Regions from separate parts of the Rhodococcus sp. B7740 genome, predicted to be linked through region 3. Evidence: predicted binding sites of a transcription regulator. Region 3 holds the regulator's gene; each other region holds the start of a gene.
What was found. Region 3 encodes LexA, which represses DNA repair genes until DNA is damaged. Its sites were predicted from a motif close to CGAACANNTGTTCG; they were not measured.
Positions count from the first base shown of each region.

Region 1: NY08_RS16825 (HNH endonuclease signature motif containing protein) is a predicted target of LexA. The motif match lies at 4,017-4,030, and genes of this name have one in related genera.
Region 2: NY08_RS25320 (HNH endonuclease signature motif containing protein) is a predicted target of LexA. The motif match lies at 4,544-4,557, and genes of this name have one in related genera.

Region 1 is NZ_CP010797.1:3,647,528-3,654,841, reverse strand. It holds gene NY08_RS16845 (Nramp family divalent metal transporter) at 1-1,067, opposite strand, end outside; gene NY08_RS25265 (class I SAM-dependent methyltransferase) at 1,164-1,925, shown strand; gene lppU (LppU family putative lipoprotein) at 1,922-2,521, opposite strand; gene NY08_RS16830 (molybdopterin-dependent oxidoreductase) at 2,640-3,884, opposite strand; gene NY08_RS16825 (HNH endonuclease signature motif containing protein) at 4,047-5,330, shown strand; gene NY08_RS16820 (lipase family protein) at 5,391-6,689, shown strand; gene NY08_RS16815 (endonuclease/exonuclease/phosphatase family protein) at 6,704-7,314, shown strand, end outside.
Region 2 is NZ_CP010797.1:4,620,825-4,628,138, forward strand. It holds gene NY08_RS21540 (HAD-IIA family hydrolase) at 1-29, opposite strand, end outside; gene NY08_RS21545 (WhiB family transcriptional regulator) at 117-455, opposite strand; gene NY08_RS21555 (LLM class flavin-dependent oxidoreductase) at 660-2,015, shown strand; gene NY08_RS21560 (TfoX/Sxy family protein) at 2,114-2,452, opposite strand; gene NY08_RS25320 (HNH endonuclease signature motif containing protein) at 2,614-4,509, opposite strand; gene NY08_RS21575 (hypothetical protein) at 4,645-5,394, shown strand; SAM riboswitch class I at 5,499-5,592, shown strand; gene NY08_RS21580 (ABC transporter substrate-binding protein) at 5,817-7,314, shown strand, end outside.
Region 3 is NZ_CP010797.1:1,350,076-1,357,389, reverse strand. It holds gene ptsP (phosphoenolpyruvate--protein phosphotransferase) at 1-574, shown strand, start outside; gene NY08_RS06180 (uracil-xanthine permease family protein) at 597-1,868, shown strand; gene NY08_RS06175 (acyl-CoA dehydrogenase family protein) at 2,021-3,163, shown strand; gene lexA (transcriptional repressor LexA) at 3,241-3,924, opposite strand; gene NY08_RS06165 (hypothetical protein) at 4,309-4,719, shown strand; gene nrdR (transcriptional regulator NrdR) at 4,820-5,284, shown strand; gene hrpA (ATP-dependent RNA helicase HrpA) at 5,297-7,314, opposite strand, start outside.

The DNA.
Region 1 (7,314 bases), 2.3 Mb from region 3:
ACGCCGTAGGCGAGCACGAGCCCGATCGGTTGGTCGAGCCACAGCAACGCCATGGGCGGGAACGTCAGCCACGCGACGTACCACCTGAAGTACTTGCCTCCCACTCGTGTTTCCGGGTGACCCTGTTCGAGCCCCTTCAGATTGCCGACGAAGTCCGCGAACATCAGGCTCACGCCGTTCCACACCCCGATCAGCGACGAGAACGACGCGGACCAGAATCCGATGAGGAACACGTAGCCGAACACCGTCCCGTAGCGGTCCGCGAGCACGTCGGAGAGTTGGATCAAGCCCTGATCGCCGGTGGAGATCGCGATCTGCGACGAGTACAGCAGTTCGGCACCGACGATGAGCATCGCGAGGACGAAGATGCCGGAGATGACGTAGGCCATCGAATTGTCGATACGCATGACGCGCATGAATTTCGGTGTGATCCAGCCTTTCTCGCGCAGCCAGTAGCCGTACGCGGCGAGCGTGATGGTGCCACCGACGCCACCGGCAAGGCCGAGGACGTACACGATGGAGCCGTCGGGAATGGTGGGGACGATGCCCTTGACGATCGCGGGGACGTTGGGAACCGCCACTACCGCAGCACCGATCACGGTCACGAACATGATGCCGACGAAGACGGTGATGATCTTCTCGAAGAATCCGTAGCTACCCAGCCAGATCAGCGCGAAGCCGAGGAGTCCGGACGCGATGGCGACGACCTTGAGATCCAAAGCGGGGAACAGTGCGACGATCGGCAACGCGCTCGACGACATCGCTGCCGCTCCGTAGACGAACCCCCAGATCACGATGTAGGGAGCGAAATACGCCGTCGTCCACTTTCCCAGCGAACGCCAGCCCTGGAAGATCGTGTTGCCCGACGCCAACGTGTAGCGGCCGGCACCTTCCACCAGAACGACTTTCATGACGACACCGACGATGATGACCCAGAGCAGGGCGTAGCCGTAGCGCGAGCCCGCCACCAGTGTCGCGACGAGGTCGGCAGCCCCGATGCCGGTTGCGGCGACCACCAGTCCGGGGCCGACCACCTTCCATTTCGGAGGTGCAGTGGTCTCGGTCATCGACTCTCCTCGCGTGCGGGGTCTGCTCAGTGAGCTGTCTCACTCTTTACGAAACGCACGGTTCCTGGCAAGTCGACCCTCGGTACCGTCGATGCGGTGACCGACGGACAGCAGTCATCGCGTGCATTGAGCTTCGGCAAGGTTGCCGAGAACTACGACCGGGCCCGTCCCGGCTACCCGGCCGAGCTGTACGCGGACATCGCGGCGGGCGACGGGATGCGAGTGCTCGAGGCGGGGGCAGGTACCGGCAAAGCCACAGTTGCGTTGGCCGAACTCGGCGCGTCCGTTGTTGCGGTGGAACCGGATTCGGCTATGGCAGAGCTGGTTCGGCGGCGCACCGAGAACCTCGACGTCGAAGTGCAGGTGTCGCGGTTCGAGGATTGTGCAGCCCCGGCGGCGGCGTTCGATGTGGTCGTTGCAGCCCAATCCTGGCATTGGGTGAACCACGAGCAAGGAGCTGCAGTGGCGGCCCGCGCATTGGTCCCCGGCGGTTCCCTTCGGTTGTGGTGGAACATGCCGGGCGACCTCGATGGCCCGGCATGGGAAGCGGTCAGGGCGGCCTACGACGCAACCGAGCCCGAAGTGGCGCACCTGTTGGTGCGTTCTCTCGGTACGCAACCGGAGTCCAACGTGCCGCGCGCTGCCGGCTTCGGTCCGTGGACGACCTCGACGTACGAGTGGGTCCAGCGCTACTCCGCAGACGAGTTCTGCGCCATGGCCGCCACGTACTCGAGCCATCTCGCCCTGGACGACCGGCGCCGCGGCGAGGTCCTGGGCGCAGTGCACGCGGCCATCGCCCGCCACGGCTACGTGGACTACCGCTACGTCACGCAGATGGTGACGGCGCAGCTCGACTAGGAGATCGTCGTGGTGCAGACGACGAATTGCCTGGCGTCGTAAGCGAATCCGCCCTCGGGGCATTCGTTGGGATCGGCGGTACCGGTCTTGATTTCGGTGACCTGTTCGACGTCGGTGGCGTCGGGGTCGCCGCAGTCGACCCGTGAGGGCTCGTCCATACCCACGGTGGGCACGCTCATGCAGCCGCCGACCACCCAGTCGACGTCGAGGCACAGTGCGCCCTGTTCCACACCGTCGAGCGTCTCGTAGTAGGTCTGATTGACGTCGGTGGGGCACTGCTCGTTCTGCTCGGCCTTGGCGATCACCTTGTAGTTCGATTCCATGCTGCCGCATTCGGCGTTGTCGATGGTGGCGGCCGTCATCGTCCCGCCGAGTTGGACGCACTGACCGATCTCGACATCGATGTCGGTGGAGCCGCCGGCGTCGATGCCCTCTTGGCCCGAGACGCCGTCGGTGGTGCTGGTAGCGGCGGACGTCGAGGCGGCTGTGGTGTCGGCAGCGACGGCGTTGCCGGCTTCGGACGATGAACAGCCTGCGGCGAACAGCAGTGTGAGAGCTGCACTTGCGACGAGGAGGCTTCTGGACAAAGCAAGCATGATGTCATGACCTTCGGAACTCATCCAGGCGAGGGAGTGACCCTCGTCGGCGGCCCCACGGGCCGCCGATCACCGATTCTTTACCATCGACGGAGGTTTGAACAGCCACAGCTGGAAGTCACGAACGGAACACGATGCGAGCAACCCACTTGGTGTTGTGGACACCCGGAAGGGCAGGAACGATCACTCGCGCGGGGAATCCGTGATCGAGCGAGAGATCGACACCGTTGACTTTCAAGGCCAGCAACGAATTCGGGTGCGCCGCTTGATTTCCCTGCAACACCGCACGAGTGAAGGCTCCGTTCTGCTCCAGCGAGCTCACCTCAGCCGATCGCGGTGCGGGTACGCCCGCCAGCGCAGCGAGTTCGGCCAACGGGACACCGGTCCACGTCTGCGTGGTGGACCATCCTTCGACGCACGCGATCGGCAGTTCGGCAGTGCGCTGCGGCATCGACAGCAGCCTGCCGCGGGACAGCACGATCGGGACGGCGTCCTCGGCCGCGCTGCTGATCGTCAGTTGCCAGTCGGGCCCGGTCTGCGCCTCGGTGATCCCGGCCGCTTCGGCCGTTCGGTTGATCTGAAAGTCGTTGGGGCCGTCGCCGTACGAGCGTCCGCGGGGCAGCAGGATCGCGGCCTTGCGCAGCACTCCGCCGACCGTCTGTCCTACCGTCAACACGGCAACGAATCCCATTCCGGCAGCGACCAATCCGATGGCACCGCGTCGACCCATGGTCGCCGGTCGGTCGTCGTTCTTCTGCTGTTCCGGAGCTTCGTTCCTGGCGCGCAGTACGTCCATCAACGACTCCGACCTCAGGGTCCTCCACATCAGCGGGACCTTGAGCGCGAGGTGTACGAGGAATCCGGAGATGAACACCCAGGCACCGAAGTAGTGAGCGGCGTAGAAGTCGAAACCGAACACGTAGTCGTACTGAATGTTGAGAACACCCGTCACGATCTCGAACAGCAGGCCCCCGACCAGTGCCAGCAGCGACAGTCGTTCGAGCGCATGTGCCGGCGATCGCACCGGTGGTAGTTCGAAGAGCTTGGGCATCACCGACCACAGTTTGGCGATGACGAGCGGCACGATGATCAGGCCGAGTCCGACGTGCAGACCCTGCGTGAGCTGGTAGAGCCATGCCGGATTCGTCGGCCAGTCGAAGAACGGCAAGCGCAGCCACCCGACGGCACCCGGCCTGGCCTGGCCGAACTGTGGACCGTACGCGCTGTACGAGAGCAATCCCGTCGCGATGACTATCGGCAGCGCGACGAGCAGAACTGCGCCGAACAGCGACGTCAACCACGTGCCGCGCAGCGGACTGGGAAAGCGCGCGAGAGACTTGCGTGCTTCGGCCATGTAGGGCATTCGCTGCCCAGAGGGTGCCGGATGTGTCGCGGCCGACTCCCGTGCCCGGCGCATCGCCTCGTGACAACGTCCCCGCGGGGACGCGTCGGGCATCGTGGGAGAGTTTCTGTCGGTGCCTCGTCGTACATTTCTCGAACATGTATTCGATGAATGGGGGCGTTCATGATCGACATGGTCGACGCGGGATCCGAGGCGGGGCGGATCGAGACGAAGGAAATCGAGACCGAAATCTGCGCTCTGGCAGGTCGGATCGCGGCGGCGTCGGCGCAGTATCTGATTCTGGTGGGCGAGTTCGATGCGCGACGCGGATGGGCGGGTTGGGAAGTGCGGTCCTGTGCGCACTGGTTGTCGTGGCGTGCGGGGGTCGATCTGCACACCGCTCGTGAGCAGGTGCGCGTGGCCAAGGCCATGCGAGAGCTGCCGCTGATCACCTCGGCGTATCTGAGCGGCACCATCTCGTACTCGAAGGTGCGCGCGATGACTCGCGTTGCGACGGCCGAGAACGAGGCGTCGTTGCTGCAGAAGGCGCTCGACGCCCCGGCTGCGCACATCGAACGCCTCTGCCGTGGTCTGAAGAAGGCGATGCGTCCGACCAAGGGAAACGGCGTCGACCTCGACCCGTGCGCCGGGCGGTGGCGCTGGGACGAGGACGACGGCTCGCTCGTGCTGACGGCCCGCTTTCGGCCCGAGGACGGTAAGCGGTTTCTCGCTGCATTGACCAGGGCGGAGTACGAGCGCACCAGGACCGACGGAGAATCCGAGGGTGACCGGGCGGCCCCGGCACCGCCCAACCCGGTGCCGGCGATGATTGCCATGGCCGAGATGGTCTGCGCTGCGATGGATTCACCGGTCGTCTCTCCTGCTGCCGAGGTGCTGGTGCACATCGGTGGGGTCGACGAAGCAGGGTCCGACCACGCTCATTTCGACGACGGGCCAGGGCTCGACGACGAAACCCTCGCTCAGGTGCTGTGTTCCGCGGTCATGCGGACCGTCGGCCACGGCCGGCTGGGTAGAACTGTGCGGTGGAGTTCGACGGCGAAAGTCCCGAGCCGAACCCAATTGCGTCAGTTGATCATTCGGGACCGATGCTGCACGGTACCCGGGTGCGGCCGCACCCGATTTCTGCATGCTCACCACGTCACCTATCGCTCACGGGGAGGTGCGACGTCACTCGACAACCTGGTCCTGCTGTGCGGCGAACACCACCGAGCGTTGCACGACGGATATTTCTTCATCGAAGCCCTCGGCGATCAACGCTTCTCGTTTCGACATCCCTCGGGAACCGAGATCATCCACGCTCCCGCGATGTCGGGAGACGCCGACGAAGTCAGGCGACAGTACAGCGGTATCGCACCCGACGCCATCGTTCCGGACTGGGGTGGCGAAGGCCTCGACCTCAGCTACGCGACCGATGTCCTGATCACCAATTGGCAGCGGGCTGCATGAAACGGCGTCGTCGAGGGCAAGTTAGTGTGACGACGGGACTCGGACAAGAAGCGGTGGGACATGAGCGTCGACAGATCATTGGGGGACGAACAGCCCTGGCCGGTGGAACGAGCACCGAGCTGCAGTGACGCGACCAGGCCCGAGGACGATCCTTTCTATGCAGCGCCCGAGGGATACGAGGCAGTTCCACCCGGGACGATTCTGAAGGTGCGGCCGGTCGAGGTCGCGATGTTCGGTCGCGTACGCCAGCGAGTCGACGCGTGGCAGCTGCTCTATCGCACCGCTGATCTCGGCGGTTTTCCCCAGGCCAGCGTCACGACGGTGTTGCGTCCGCGCAACGCCGAACCGGTTCTGCTGTCGTATCAGTGTGCGATCGACGGCGTCGCGTCCTCGTGTTTCCCGTCGTACGCGCTTCGGCGTGGTTCCCGGGCGTTAGGTGCAGTTCCGCAGTTCGAGTTCCTGCTGGTACTGCATGCCTTGCGCCGTGGGTGGACCATCTCGATCCCGGATCACGAGGGTCCCGACGGACATTGGGGTTCGCCGCAGGAACCCGGGTTCTGCACGCTCGACGCCGTTCGCGCGGCCTTGTCGTTCGAGCCGCTCGACCTGCATTCGAGCACGCCGGTTGCGCTGTGGGGCTACTCGGGCGGCGGACTCGCGACGTCCTGGGCGGCGGAGATGGCACCGGAGTACGCGCCTGAGATAGAGGTGGTCGGTGCCGCTCTCGGCTCACCCGTCGGAGATCCGGGGTCGGCGTTCACCCGGCTCAATGCGACGCTGCACGCAGCGTTGCCAACGCTGGTGGTGGCGGGCCTACGGCGCACCTACCCCGAGCTCGATCGGGTAGTTCGCGAGCACGTCAACGAGGACGGAATGCGCATTCTCGATTCCGTCGAGTCGATGACGACCGTGCGTGCGGTGAGAAAACTGGCTCGACACGACCTGGACCACTACATCGACGTTCCGCTGGCCGATCTGTTGGCGCTGCCCGAGATCGTGCAGGTGTTCCTGGATATCCAGCCGGGACGAACGGCTCCGACGGCTCCGTTGCTGGTCGTCCAGTCGGTGCACGATCAGATCATCGCCGTCGACGACGTGGACGGGCAGGTGGATCGGTACATCGAGGCCGGTGCGCACGTGACCTATCTACGGGATCGGCTGAGCGAACACCTGTCGCTGCACCCGCTCAGTGCGCCACTCACGCTGGATTGGCTGGCCGATCGATTCGCCGGACTTCCGGTCGAGGAACCGTCGACGCGTACGGTGTGGTCCACGGCGTTCTCGTTCTCGGCGGTGCGTGGATTGTTGTCGCTGACCTGGACGACCATCACAGCGTTGGTCGTCGGCATCCGGGCGTAGCTACCCTCGGTTCGATGCAACGAACCTGGATACGAATTCTTACCGGAACGATCGCCATTCTGGGCATCGTGACCGGGCTCGTGGCGCTGGGCGTCTACTACACCGACACCCGGGTCAACGTCCTGATCGCGCTGGCGTCGTTCGTTCCGTTGATGTTCATCGCTGTCGTGGTCGGTGCCCTGGTGGCGCTGATCGGTCGGCGCTGGGTCCTGGCGGGAGTTTCTGCGCTGGTGCTTGCCGCAGGCGCATTCGCCTATGCACCGCTCTATGTGGCGGACGCGGCACCCGAGGACGCGACGGGCAGCGAGGGCGTGCGGCTGCGTGTGATGCAGGCGAACCTGATGATCGGGCTGGCCGATCCGACTGTCGTGGTCGGTCAGGCCCGCGATCACTCCGTCGACGTCGTCACGATCCAGGAACTGACCGACGCGTCGGTGGTCGGCCTCCGCGACGCCGGCATGGAGGAGCTCTTCCCCTACAGCTACCTCCGGCCGCACGTGACAGGCGGCGGTGGGGCCGGAATCTACAGCCGATTCCCGATCTCGGACAACCGTGAGCTCGACGGGTACGGCCCGGTGAATCTCGCCACCGAGGTCGAGATCCCCGGTTCCGAGCCGGTCACGCT
Region 2 (7,314 bases), 2.1 Mb from region 3:
TCGTGGACGAGCACGCCGTCCATATCCATCAGGTACGTCCACTGCTGAGGCTTCTCGGTTTCGCTCACCCATCCATTGTGAACTACGGCGGTCGCACCGAAGGCGCGACTACGGTACTAACTCGCCTGCAGTTCCTCCGCACGCCGGGAGTTGGCTCGGTGCTGTTGTCGCTCCCGGGCTGTCGTTCCGCCCCAGACTCCGAACGGTTCGTTGGCGGCCAGTGCGAATCGTCGGCACTCGTCGATGACCCCGCAGCCCGCGCACACCTGCTTCGCGCGGTCCTCCCGTGCGCGGCGAGCCGAGCGGCCTTCGCCGGACGGGGAGAAGAAGATCTCCGAGTCCTGGCCGCGGCACAGTGCGTCGACCTGCCAATCCCAGGATTCGGTGGTGGAGGAGATTCTGCGTTCGATCATGGCGATTGCGGTGTTCTTCGACGTGGCAGAGTTGTTCGGCATCGTGGCGACCCATTCCTTTCGTCGACGCTGCGCGAGACCCGGCCCGCACAGAACGATTCGCTACCGAAAAGGCTCGCCGGGTCGATGGTGCGACGCAATGATTGAAATCAGGCTGATTCGAGGGGCTGCAGTCGGTGCGTTGTCGACGGCTGCGGAGTGTTTGCAGCATCGCCGGGCCGTGGGGATTCGTGGCAAGGTGCAGATATGACTCGGCCGCTCAGGTTCTCCGCATTCGTCATGAACACCACCTCTCATATCGTGCACGGTGCGTGGCGCAAGCCGGAAGCGGAGCAGTCCGACTTCTCCTCGTTGGATCATTGGGTGTCGTTGGCGAAACAACTCGAGCGAGGCAAGTTCGATTTCGTGTTCTTTGCCGATGTCGTGGGGCTGTACGACGACCATCGAGGTTCGTGGGAGAAGTTCGTCGAGTCCGGTTTGCAGATTCCCAGCAACGATCCCACCGTGATCGCGTCGGCGATCGCTTACGCGACAGAGCATCTCGGGATCGCCTTGACCTCGTCGATTCTGCAGGAGCATCCGTTCAACTTCGCGCGGAAGATGTCCACGCTCGATCACGCGTCCAACGGCCGTATCGCCTGGAACATCGTGACGAGCCTGTCACCCAACGCTTGGCGCAACTTCGGCTACGGAGATCTGGCTCTGCACGAGGATCGATACGCCTGGGCGGACGAGTACGTCGACGTCGTGTACAAGCTGTGGGAGGGGTCGTGGGACGACGGAGCTCTGTTGCAGGACAAAGCATCCGGTCGACACGGTGATTTCTCGAAGGTGCACAAGATCGATCACGTCGGTGCGCGCTACAGCGTCGAGGGCCCGCATCTCGTGGCTCCGTCTCCGCAGCGGACACCACTGTTGTTCCAGGCCGGATCGTCGCCGACGGGCCGACGCTTCGCTGCGCGCAACGCCGAGGCCCAGTTCATCGCCTCTCCCACACCCGAGGCCGCGCGCTCGCTCATCGCCGACACGCGCCGTCTGGTCGTCGAGGCAGGGAGGTCCCCCGGAGACCTCGAATTCTTCCAGGGTCTGTCGTTCGTCATCGGTAGTACCGAGAGCGAAGCTCGACGCAGAGAAGCGGAGTTGGACGAATACGTCGACGACGAGGCGATGATCGCGCACGCTGCGGGTGGGATCGGCATAGATCTGGGCTCCTACGATCTGGACACTCCGATCGGTCAGGTGCAGGGACAAGGCTCGCAGAGCACGTTGGCGTGGCTCCGCGAGGCGATCACCGATCGAGAACCCACCGTTCGGGATCTGGCGCACATGCGGACTCGGAGCGGGCGGGTAGTGGGAACGCCGGAGTCCATCGCCGATCGTCTCGAACAGTGGCGCGACGCCGGCGTCGACGGGATCAACGTCATCAACTCGACGATCCCGGGCAGCTACCTGGAATTCATCGAACATCTGATGCCGGTTCTTCGGCAACGCGGGCTGGCGCAACGGGAGTACGGCCGGGGCACCGTCCGAGCCAAACTCACCGGCCGGGACAGACTGCCCGCGTCGCATCCGGCTGCCCGATACCGGGGTGCCTTCAGCTGATGCCAGGCCGATAGCCGAGTTCATCGTGATAGCACCCAAGGCAGTGACCCTGTTGTTGGCAGCCGCATAGACCCCCGTTGTACGACCGGAGTTTGCGTTCAGTCCGCACTGTTGGCGTTGTGCTCCAGGGCTGCAGCGACCCAGAACTCCAGTGCTGCTTCGATCGTCAGCGATGCAGCGTCGATGGTGATCCACCCTTGGCCCATCGACCGGTCTCGACCCATCACGGCGTGGTGTGCTCCCTCCCGCTGGAGATATTCGGGTTCGCGCACACCGTCGACACGAACCAGCAGCGCACGGCTGCCTGTGCCGACACACACCACCATCTTGTCTCGTACCAGGAAAGCCAGACCACCGAACATCTTCTGCTCGCGCAGATTCGCTTCATCGGCGAGAGTGGCGCGGACGCGGTCTGCGAGTAGCTCGTCGTACGGCATGTGCTGCCTCCCCGGTGGTCGCTGCACTCATCGAAGACCCGTTCCGCATCGGACGCAACCGCGAATCACCCCGTGTGTGGACTGCTGTGTCGGTAGCAGGTTGTGCAGAAGCAGAGCGGTGTCCTCGAGGCAGTGCTGTGCCCTGAGACTGGTTCGGATCGTCAGGCGGGTTGTCGTGGTTCTTCGTCGCCTGCATCGTCGTGCTGGTCGGGTGGGTAGAGGACTTCCTCGGGGTGGTGGGCGTGATTGATCAGGCCTCGGCGTTTGGGATCCATTCCGGCGGGTGGGTGCCACAGGGTGCGGCCCGGGTACCGGTGTCCTGCTCCGGTTTTGGTGGTGGCCCACTTGCCGGGTCCGGTACCGACGAGTGCGTGGTGCATGTCGCAGCCGAAGGTGAGGGAGTCGATGTCGGTGAGGCCGCCGGTGTTCCAGTCGGTGAGGTGGTGGGCTTGGCACCAGGTTGCGGGGCGGGTGCAGGAGGGGAAGCTGCAGCCACGGTCGCGGGCGATGAGCACGATGCGTTGGTCGGCGGAGGCGATGCGTTTGGATCGGCCGAGGTACAGGGCTCGGCCGTGGTCGTCGAAGATGGTCAGGTAGTGGTGGGCATGGGAGGCCATGCGGATGGCGTCGCGGATCGACACCCGTGATCCGGTGGCGGTCATGGCGTAGCCGCAGCCGGCTTCGAGGTCTTTGAGGGTCATGGTGACGATGGCGGTGACGGGTAGGCCTCGGTGGGTGCCGAGTGTCCCGGAAGCCAGGGTGTGCCGGAGCGCGAGTTTGAGGGCGTCGTGTTGGCGTTCGCGTTGGGTGCGGATATCCCGCGCGGCGGCAGCGTCGCGTGCTGCGGTGTCCGGTGCGGTGTCCGGTGCGTCGTCGGTGTCGGATCCGACGGCGTCGTCGGGATTGGTTGCGAGGTCCGGGTCGGTTGTGTCGCCGGGCTCAGCAGTGTCCTGTGGTTCTGTGGTGTCGTCGTGCCCTGTGCCGCAACCACAGTCGAGGCCGTCACCGCACCGGCCATCACCGTCGCAGGGATCGTCGCCGTCGAATGAACCGTCGTTCCACAGTCCCGCATCGCTCCACAGTCCCTGATCGCTCGTCGAACGGTCGTCCGGCTCCGGTGGCGGTGGGGTGTCGGTATCGCAGACGCCACTCGGTGTGGGCGAATCCGGTTCGGCTGCTGCAGGATCGGGACGCGCACCGTCACTCGTGCTGTCCTTGCCGCCGGTCTCGTCGTGGATGATCGATGTGGGGTCGGCGGGGTTGTTGACGCCCGGTTTCGCGGCTTTGGAGAACAAGGCTTCGAGGTAGGCCCGTAGTTCGGGGTCGACGCAGAATTTTCCTTCCGACATTCCGTCGGCACCCTGCTCACCGAGGTAGAAGAACGCATCCCTGCGTTTCGGTGGTTTCGGTGGCTTCCCGTCTTCGTCTTCGTCCTCGTCTTCGTCGTGGTCGCCGTCGGGGTTGAGGATCGAATCCAGGTGCGCCACCAACGGTGCGAAGTCGTCGGGTCGCCTGGTCGAGGCGTAGCCCGCCAGTTGTTCGTCGGCGAGCTCGCGCGTCTGCGGGTCGACGTCTCGGGGCAGGTGGCGGAAGAATTCGCGGATCATCTGCACATGCTTGGCGTCGAGCAGCCCCGCCCGCAACGCAGCAGCAGTGTGCGGCAGCAACGGCGGCAGGACTTCCCCGGAGAGGGCGGTGCGATCACCCAACTCGGCAGCCAGACGCACCCGAGCACCGGCTGCTCGCGGGGTGATCCGCAGCATCCACGCCACCGACGACGGCACCGATCCCGGATACACATCGAGGCCGTGCTGAGAGATCAGCTCATTGAGCCAGGTGTACGAGTGCGCCGTCAGAGACCTGGTCGCCGTTTCCATCCGCTGAACCACCGCGCGCCGGTCCGCGTTCGACCACGACACCGACGCCTGCCCGGCCAACTCCGCGACCGCGGACTCGACCCGGTCGACCAACACAGACAAGTCGGGATCGGACACCTCAGGGGCGGGCGGCACCGTCTCGATGCCGTCCACCCCTGATCCGCCGTCCCCCGAAAGCATGCACAGAATCTATCGCGACCCACCGACACACTTTCGAACACACGTTCTCCGCATGGGCACGCTGCGAGACGGTCGAACCGAGCAGAATCGCCAACCTGGAATCGGTATGTGGCGCATAACAGATGGATCGATAGTGTGACGTTGTCGATTCTGCGTAACGCCGAGTCGCGCCAGCGCTGGTCAGGGCGTTCAATAACGGTCAAGGCCGACTTAACGACCACAGCAGCGGCGCTGGTTTCGGTGACGATCGTGCTGCGTGTCAGTAACTCCGCCACTCGTGTGTCGAGCCGGTGTCCGTCAGCTGCGTGTGACCCAATGGGGATGATCGAGATGAACGACGCGTTTCGCTTTTTCGCTTCGTGCAGTTCGCCGAGAGAATTGGTCACCCGACTCCAATTCGGCACGACGGAATTGTGGTCCGAGGACTTCGACCTCCCCACCCGTTGGCGGTATATGGCCGACTTGATCGACTCCGATAGAGGGCTGCTCGCCGAATTGGACGGCGCAGTGTCCATACCGGTCGTCGAGACCCTCACTGCGACGGCGGAACTGTGCAGACAATCGGCTACCGAGCGTGTGTTCGCATCCGACTGGATGCTGCTGCGGCGTGCGTTGGCGTGGCTCGAACGCACAGGTTCCGAAGTCGACCACGCGCTACTTGCTGTGGCCGACGAGTTGACGCTGATCGGGCTGGATGCTGCGGAGCAGGATTTCTCGGTCGCAACTTGGCTGTGTGTGGATGTATTGGATCGGTTCGCCGCGGCCGACGAAACAATCGGCTATTGGGTGCGACGCGTGTGCGATCACGAATCGAACAGGTCAGAGCAACACATCGATTCGGAACCTATCGGCAGCGAAGACGCTGAATTGACCGTTGCCGTCTGACTGTTGGGGTGATTCCGGCCGCCGTCCATTCCGAGTCCCACGTCGTGCGCAATTCCTACCCCGGTTGGCAACTGCGCCGACCCTCTCGTAGTATCTGAAACGTAGGACCATCCAGAGCGACCGAGAGACCTGGCTCTATGACGTCGCAGCAACCCCCCGCTCGTCGGGTGAGGGTGCTACCGCCGGGACCGATGGAGGAATTTACGTGAACACCCGAGTCGCCTCAGGTTTCGTCGACGGTTGCCGCCGTCTCCATGTGGATCTGTGCCGTCTGAACGGTTCGACCTGTCTTAGCTGACATTTCGGCACCGTACTTTTCGACACCACACCTCACCTCACCATCTGCACGACCTCCTTCCTGGGCACACGTGGCTCGGACGCGGGAGTTCGTGTGCGATCGACCAGATACCGGAGACACCCACGTGTCCACTCGCCCTGTTCTTTTGGTGGCCGGAGTAATCGCCGCCACCGCCACACTGCTCGCCGGGTGCGCTGGTAGCGCCACCACCTCGAATGCCGATGCCGGCCCCGCCCAGCCGGGCGGCACGCTGCGCTACGGCCTGTCCGGGGCCCCGACCTGCTCCGACCCCGCGCAGTCCGGCACCAATCAGACGATCTATGTCACCCGACAGGTGGTCGACTCACTCACCGATCAAGATCCGGAGACCGGCGAGATCGAACCGTGGTTGGCCGAGAGCTGGGAAGTGAGTCCCGACGCGAGGTCGTTCACCTTCCAGCTGAAAGACGGAGTGACGTTCAGCGACGGCACCCCGCTCGACGCCACCGCCGTCAAGGACAATTTCGATGCCATCACCGCAACCCTCGGTGCCGCCAAGGCGCCACTGGCCGCCAGCTACCTGACCGGATATCAGGGTGCCACGGTCGTCGATCCGCTCACGGTCCGCATCGAGTTCTCGGCACCCAATGCGCAGTTCCTCCAGGCGAGTTCGACACCTCAGCTGGGAATCCAGTCCACTGCGACGTCGGCGCAGTCGGCCGAGTCGCGGTGCTTGGGTACCAACATCGGATCGGGACCGTTCACCTACGCGGACTACCAGCAGGACCGCTCCGTCACCTTGGCCAAGCGAACCGGATACAACTGGGGCTCTGCGGTATTCGGCCACGAGGGCGAGGCGTACCTGGACCGCATCGAATTCACCATCGTGCCCGAGTCGGGTGTACGTACCGGCAGTTTGTCCTCCGACCAGCTCGACGCGGTCAGTGACGCGCTGCCGCAGGACGCGCCGCAGATCGAGGCGGTCGGTGGCCGGATCCTCACGACATCCAACCCCGGCGTTCCGTTCGGCATTCAGCCCAACGTCACTCGCGGTGCGCTGCAGGACCCCGCCGTCCGGACGGCTCTGGTGCCGGCGATCAATCGTCAGGAACTCGTCGACACGGTCCTCGGACCGGACTTCCGAACGGCCACAAGCACATTGGCCAGTGCTACCCCGGGCTACGTCGAACTCGCAGATGTCACCTACGATCCCGAGAAGTCGAAGTCGCTCCTCGACGCCGCGGGCTGGGTTCCCGGTGCTGACGGAATACGCGAAAACGACGGACAGAAGCTGAGTTTCAAGGTCATGTATTCGGCCGTGTTCGCCGGCAACCAGGCGATCCTGGAGTTGACCCAGCAGCAGTTGCGCGCGGTCGGCGTCGACCTACAGCTCGAGCTGGTGTCCACGTCGGAGGCGACGGCGCGGCAAGGCACCAAGGACTACGACTCCACGTACTACAACAGCACCCGCGCCGACGGCGACATTCTGCGCACTTCGTTCGCAGTCGACGGCCGCAACCTCAATGCGCGCGGCCCGATTCCGGATCTGGATGCATCGTTGACGGAGCAGCTCTCGGCCACGGACGTTGCAGCGCGCAACGAGATTCTCGCAACCGCGCAGGAACAGATCCTCGACAACGGAT
Region 3 (7,314 bases):
TCTGTACCGCCAGCTCGACGGCATCGCGGCAGCCGCGAAGGCGACCGACTCCTCCCCGTGGGTGATGGCTCCGATGATCGCAACCGCGTTGGAGGCGAAGGATTTCGCCGCCGACGTCCGTGAACGAGGACTCACCCCCGGCGTCATGATCGAGGTACCCGCAGCCGCGCTGCTCGCCGAGCACATCCTCGAGCACGTCGATTTCCTGTCGATCGGCACCAACGACCTGGCGCAGTACACGATGGCCGCCGACCGTATGTCCGCTCAGCTCGCCGGCCTGACCGATCCGTGGCAGCCGGCGGTACTGGCACTGGTCGCCCACACCGCTGCCGCGGGAGCCAAGGCAGGCAAGCCGGTCGGGGTCTGCGGCGAGGCCGCTGCCGATCCGCTCCTGGCCTGTGTGTTGGTCGGCCTCGGCATCACCTCTCTGTCCGCTGCATCGGCTGCCGTCGCGCACGTGGGTTCGAAACTGGCGACGGTCACGCTCGATCAGTGCAAGGAAGCGGCCGCCGCAGCCCTGAAAACGGACAGCACCGCCGCCGCGCGCGAGGCAGTGAGCGCGATCCTCGGCTGATCCAATAGTGTTGCCTTCCATCATGAGAACTCTGGGTTGGACGCTGCACGGAAACGGAAAGACCGTCGAGGCCGGGGCGGTGGTCTCACCCGACGAACGATTGACGTGGCCACGCACCATCGGTATCGGAATGCAGCACGTCGTCGCGATGTTCGGTGCGACACTGCTGGTTCCGACGATCACCGGATTTCCGGTATCGACGACGCTGCTGTTCTCGGGCATAGGAACGGCACTGTTCCTCGTCATCACTGGAGGGCGCGTTCCCAGCTACCTGGGTTCGTCCTTCGCTTTCCTGGCTCCGCTCGGTGCCACCCAAGCGAACGGACCCGCCGCCCAACTCGGAGCGGTCCTGTGTGTCGGCCTCGTACTGGCCGCCGTCGGCTTCGTGGTGAAGTTCGCGGGCCAACGGGTACTCGACGCGGCCATGCCGCCCGTCGTGACCGGTGCCGTCGTCGTGCTCATCGGGCTGAACTTGGCACCGGCCGCCACCACGTCGTTCGAGGCACAGCCGCTGATCGCAGCCGTCACCCTGATCGCGATTCTGCTGGCGACGGCGCTCGGACCCGGCTTGATCGGGCGACTCGGAATTCTGCTCGGTGTCGTCGTGGGTTGGGTGTTCGCCGCCGTCACCGGGGGCATCGCGCAACCACGCCTCGACGCACTGAGCGCGGCGAGCTGGATCGGTCTGCCCGAGTTTCGCGGTCCGTCCTTCGAGCTGTCGGTGATCCTCGTGGCGCTGCCGGTGGTGATCGTCCTCGTCGCCGAGAACGTGGGACACGTCAAAGCCGTCGCCGCGATGACCGGCAAGAACCTCGACGACGTGGCCGGTGACGCATTGATCGCCGACGGGCTGGCGACCACACTCGCCGGAGCAGGCGGCGGTTCGGGAACCACCACCTACGCGGAGAACATCGGTGTCATGGCTGCCACCCGCGTGTACTCGACCGCGGCGTATTGGGTCGCATCGATCACGGCGATGGTGCTCGCGTTCTCGCCCAAGTTCGGTGCGCTGATCTTCACCGTCCCCGACGGAGTCATCGGCGGCGCAACTCTGGTGCTGTACGGCCTGATCGGGCTTCTCGGCGTACGCATCTGGACCGACGCGAAGGTCGACTTCACCGACCCGGTCAATCTCATCGTCGTTGCGGCGGCGCTGGTCGCCGGAATCGGTGACCTGACACTGTCCGTCGGATCGGTCGAACTCGGCGGTATCGCCTGGGGTTCGGTGGGCATCCTGCTGGGGTACCCGATCGTCTCGGCGCTCGCCAGGAGTGCAGGCACCCGAGGTCGTTAGCGGGGTCGGTCACGGATCGCGCGCGTTTTGGTCATCGACCACCCCGACGCCGCGGACGTAGTGTTTCCCTGTGACGTCAGTCGTACCGGCGATCGAGATTCGTAGAGATTTCGCGTGGTCGCTGCCGGTATGCACCGAACAAGGAGACATTCGTGGAACGCACACTTTTCGAGCCCGAGCACGAGCTGTTCCGGGAGTCGTACCGGAAATTTCTCGATCAGCACGTAGCGCCGAACCACGCGAAGTGGGAAGAGCAGAACATCGTCGATCGCGACGTCTGGGTCGAGGCCGGTAAGCAGGGCTTCCTCGGAACGGCAGCGCCCGAGGAATTCGGCGGCGGCGGAGTCAAGGACTTCCGCTACAACGCCATCGTCACCGAGGAAACCACCCGTGGCGGATACAGCGGTATCGGTTTCACCCTGCACAACGACGTCGTCGCGCCGTACCTGATCGATCTCGCGAACGACGAGCAGAAGGCGCGCTGGCTTCCCGGATTCTGCTCCGGCGAACTGATCACCGCGATCGCGATGACCGAGCCGGGAACCGGAAGCGACCTGCAGGGCATCAAGACCAAGGCGGTACGTGACGGCGACGACTGGGTGCTCAACGGCTCGAAGACGTTCATCACCAACGGAATCAACGCCGATCTGGTGATCGTCGTGGCCTGCACCGACCCCGAGAAGGGCGCACAGGGCTTCAGTCTGCTGGTCGTCGAACGTGACATGCCCGGATTCGAACGCGGCCGCAACCTCGACAAGATCGGCATGAAGGCCCAGGACACCGCCGAACTCAGCTTCACCGACGTTCGTGTGCCCGCCGCCAACCTGCTCGGCGACGAGGGCATGGGCTTCATCTACCTGATGCAGAACTTGCCGCAGGAGCGACTCTCGATCGCTGTCGTCGCCGCCGCGGCAATGGAATCGGCACTGGACATGACGATCCAGTACTGCCGCGACCGCAAGGCCTTCGGAAAGTCGATCGGCAAGTTCCAGAACACGCGCTTCGTGTTGGCGGAACTGGCCACCGAAACCACCGCCACCCGCATCATGGTGGACAAGTTCATCGAGCTGCTCAACGCAGACAAGTTGACTGTGCAAGAAGCCGCCATGGCGAAGTGGTGGACCACCGAGAATCAGGTCAAACTGATCGACCGGTGCCTGCAGCTGCACGGCGGCTACGGCTACATGAAGGAATACCCGATCGCCAAGGCGTACATGGATTCCCGTGTACAGACCATCTACGGCGGCACCACCGAGATCATGAAGGAGATCATCGGCCGCGGATTGAATCTGTGATCCGCTGATCCGAGACACGCGAAGGGCCGCAGCACTCCTGTGCTGCGGCCCTTCGCGTGTCACCTCGGTGACGATCCCTACAGCTTGCGCATCACGGTGACGACCTTGCCGAGGATCGCGGCGTTGTTGCCCGGGATCGGCTCGAACAGCGGGTTGTGCGGCAGCAGCCACACCTCGCCCTTGGACCGCTTGAACGTCTTGACGGTGGCCTCGCCGTCGATCATCGCAGCGACGATGTCGCCGTTGTCGGCCACGGACTGCTGACGAACCACCACCCAGTCACCGTCGCAGATGGCCGCATCGATCATCGATTCACCGACCACCTTGAGCAGGAACAGCGAACCCTGTCCGACCAGCTCGCGGGGGAGCGGGAAGACGTCCTCGACGGCTTCCTCGGCCAGAATCGGACCGCCTGCAGCGATCCGGCCCAGTACCGGCACGAACGTCGGGGTAGGCAGCCGATCCTGCTCCTCGGACGCCTGCGATCCGTCGACCGCGGCGGCTGCCTGATCGGCCTGCACCTCGTCGAGACCGCGGACGTCGACCGCGCGGGGCCGGTTGGCGTCGCGCCGGAGGAAACCCTTGCGTTCGAGCGTACGGAGCTGGTGAGCGACGGAGGAGGTCGATGTCAGGCCGACCGCGTCACCGATCTCTCGAATGCTCGGCGGGTAACCGCGCTCGGTCACCGAAGCTCGAATGACCTCGAGTACCTTCCGTTGCCGCTCGGTCAGACCCGCGCTGATGTCGGTGCCGACTTCCATGGCCTTGGATGTCGGTTCCGCGGCAGGCTTACCCGCTGCGGCCTTCGGTGCGGTGGCCCTGGCTCCGGTCGCCTTGGAACCGGTGGTCGTGGAAAGCGTGGTCGACCTCGTCGAGGTCTCGTCCTTCATGCTGTCGGCCTCCTGCTGGTGTCCTGGATCCGGTCTGCGTGGTAGGTCTGCGCGGACTGGAGTTGATGGTGTCGACTCGTGTGGCGTGTGGTTTCTGACACGAATCTAGCGTGTATCAGCTGTTGAATCAAACATCTGTTCGACTCGTGTCGCGTTTTCTGCAGACTTTGTCGGAGGCTCGTGATAGAACTTCGAACAAGCGTCCATCGAACGCCTGATCGAACAATCGATCCAACGAGCGAAGTCGAGGTTCCGATGACCATCATCACCGATCGCCCCACCGCCACCGGTGTCCGCGCCCGATCCACTGCCGTCGAGCGCCGCCGCCGGGCGCGTCCCGTTCTGCAGAGTCCCATCGGAACGCACGGTGTCACGGGAACCCGTACACAGAATTCACCGTGCCTCCCGGTCCTCGATCCGTCGTGGACCGACGTCACCGATCGCGAGCAGGCCGATCGCGAGTTCGACGCGACCTCGGCGCACTTCGCCGGCCAGCCGGTTCGGATGCGTTCGATCGTGCTGACGGTGTTGGCGGTCCTGGTGGTGGCGGGCGGGCTGATCGGCATCGCGAACCTGCGGGCCGTCGCCCCCGATGCCGGCGCGCAACCGGCGGGTGTGGTCGAGGTGCACGACGGAGCTGTCGTCGAGTACACGCCCGGCAGATGACCACCGGCACCGTCGGGTTCGAGGAGACTGAGTATCCTCGACAGACTGCCCCGATGTGCGTGCTCGTCGTCGGAGCATCGGCTACGACGGAGGATCCCTCATGCATTGCCCGTTCTGCAGGCATCCCGACTCACGCGTGGTCGACTCGCGTGAGATGGACGAGGGGCAAGCAATCCGGCGTCGTCGCTCCTGCCCGGAGTGCGGTCGCCGATTCACCACCGTCGAGGCCGCAGTGCTGGCCGTCGTGAAACGCAGTGGTGTCACCGAGCCGTTCAGCCGAGAGAAGGTCGTCAAGGGAGTCCGTCGCGCCTGCCAGGGCAGAGATGTCGACAACGACGCGCTGAACCTACTGGCACAACAGGTCGAGGACGCCATCCGTGCAGCGGGATCCGCGGAGATCCCCAGCAACGAAGTGGGCTTGGCCATCCTCGGTCCACTCCGCGACCTGGACGAAGTGGCCTACCTGCGCTTCGCTTCCGTCTACCGCTCGTTCAGCTCGGCAGAAGACTTCGAGAAGGAAATCCACGAACTGCGCAAGCACCGCGAGTCCGCAGACATCGACTGACAGGCCCGCCCATCAGCGACGCTGGTCCGAGATCGCCTTCTCGATGCGCTTCTCCGACACCGGGTACGCCGTGCGAATGCCCTGCGCGAACAGTCCGACGCGCAACTCCTCGATCATCCAGAATAGTTCCTGAACCCCGGAACTGTTCTTTCTGCTCTCCGGCAGCGAATCCAACAGTCGCCCGTACGAGGCGTACACCCGATCGAGCACGTCCATCGCAGCCGCGTCCCGGCCTGCACTGCTCGGCAGCGTCGTCAACCGCTTGGTCGCCGCGGCGAGGTAGCGCGGCAGGTCTGCGAGTCTGCGAGAGCCGAATTCGGTGACGAACCCTCGAAAGATCAAGCCGTCGAACTGTTCCCGAACATCGTCCGCCGGCTCGCCCGAGGAGGACTGAAGTTGCGCGGACAGCGCCAGGGCGGCGGTCAACACCGGGCGAACCAACGCCAGTATCGCAGCGGTGCGCTGCGGAACCTCGGCGTTGACGAGTGCCCTCAGTTTCTCGAAGGCATCCGGATCCCGGACCGGTCCTCCGTGCGCATCCATGGCCTCTTCGACCGCAAGTACTCGGCACTCCTCGAGGAGTGCGTCGACTCCACCGTACGGATTCTGGCCCAGTGCAAGACGTTCCGCGGTCGGTAGGCCGGCCAGCAATGCCTTGGTGCCCTTCGGAGCCGTCGACAGAAGCAAAGTTCTGGTTCCCGAGCGCATTGCCGCCCGCGCCTCGGCGGGGGTGCTGAGGACCCGCACCGCGACGCCGGGTCCTTCCGGAACCAGCGCCGGATAGCCGGTGACCTTCTGTCCACCGACCTGCCGAGTCACCGTCGGCTCCAACCGACCGAGCGTGCCGGAGGTCCAGGCCAGAGAGGGTGCGCGCTCCGCGTCGCCGACCGCGCTCGCCACCTGACGGCCGACCTCACCCGACAGGCTCGTCCGAAGAGCAGTCAGATCCTTGTTGCTGCCCAGCACCTTTCCGGACGGGTCGACGGCCGCGAACGTCATCTTCAGATGCTCGGGCAACGCGGCGGGGTCGAAATCCTTCGCCGTGATGTCGCACCGGGCAGCCCGGGACAACTCACGGGCCAGCGCCGTCACCAGAGTTTCCGCGCGCGGCTTCATGGCCGCCAACGCCGCGGCCGCGAAGTCGGGAGCCGGAACCACGTTGCGCCGCAGTGCCTTCGGCAGCGTCTTTATCAATGCGGTGACCAGCTCGCCGCGCATTCCCGGGACCAGCCAGTCGAATCCCACCGGCTGTACCTGAGCGAGCAGCGCGATCGGAATGCGCGCGGTGACTCCGTCGGCCGCGGTGCCCGGCTCGAACTGATACGTCAGTGGGAACTGGATCTCGCCCTGTCGCCATGCGTCGGGATACGCGCCGGTCAGTACCGAGGCCGCGTCGGAGTTGACGACGGTGGCGGTGGTGAAGTCGAGTAGGTGCGGGTCCTGTCTGCGTGCCTTCTTCCACCAGGTGTCGAAGTGTCGCGCCGACACCGCCTCCGGGGCGATACGTGCGTCGTAGAAGTCGAAGAGAGCGTCGTCGTCGACCACGATGTCTCGTCGCCGAGCGCGATGTTCTAGTTCACCGACGTCGTCGAGCAGCGCCCGGTTCTTGTGGAAGAACGCGTGCTGGGTCTTCCATTCACCCTCCACCAGCGCATGTCTGATGAACAGCTCTCGAGACGCCTCGGCGTCGATGCGGTGATAGTTCACCGGACGTTGCGTCACCAACGGAATGCCGTAGAGCGTCACCCGTTCGTAGGCCATCGCCGATTCCCGTTTGATGGACCAGTGCGGCTCCGAGTACGTCCGCTTGACCAGGTGCGGCGCCAACCGCTCGGCCCACTCGGGCTCGATGCGCGCAGCCATCCGGCCCCACAGGCGTCCGGTCTCGACCAATTCGGCGGCCATGACCCAGCGCGGGGGCTTCTTGAACAGACCCGACCCGGGGAAGATCGCGAAGTGAGCCCCACGCGCGCCGAGGAACTCACGCTTGTCACCCTCCCGGAGCCCGATGTGCGAGAGCAGTCCGGACA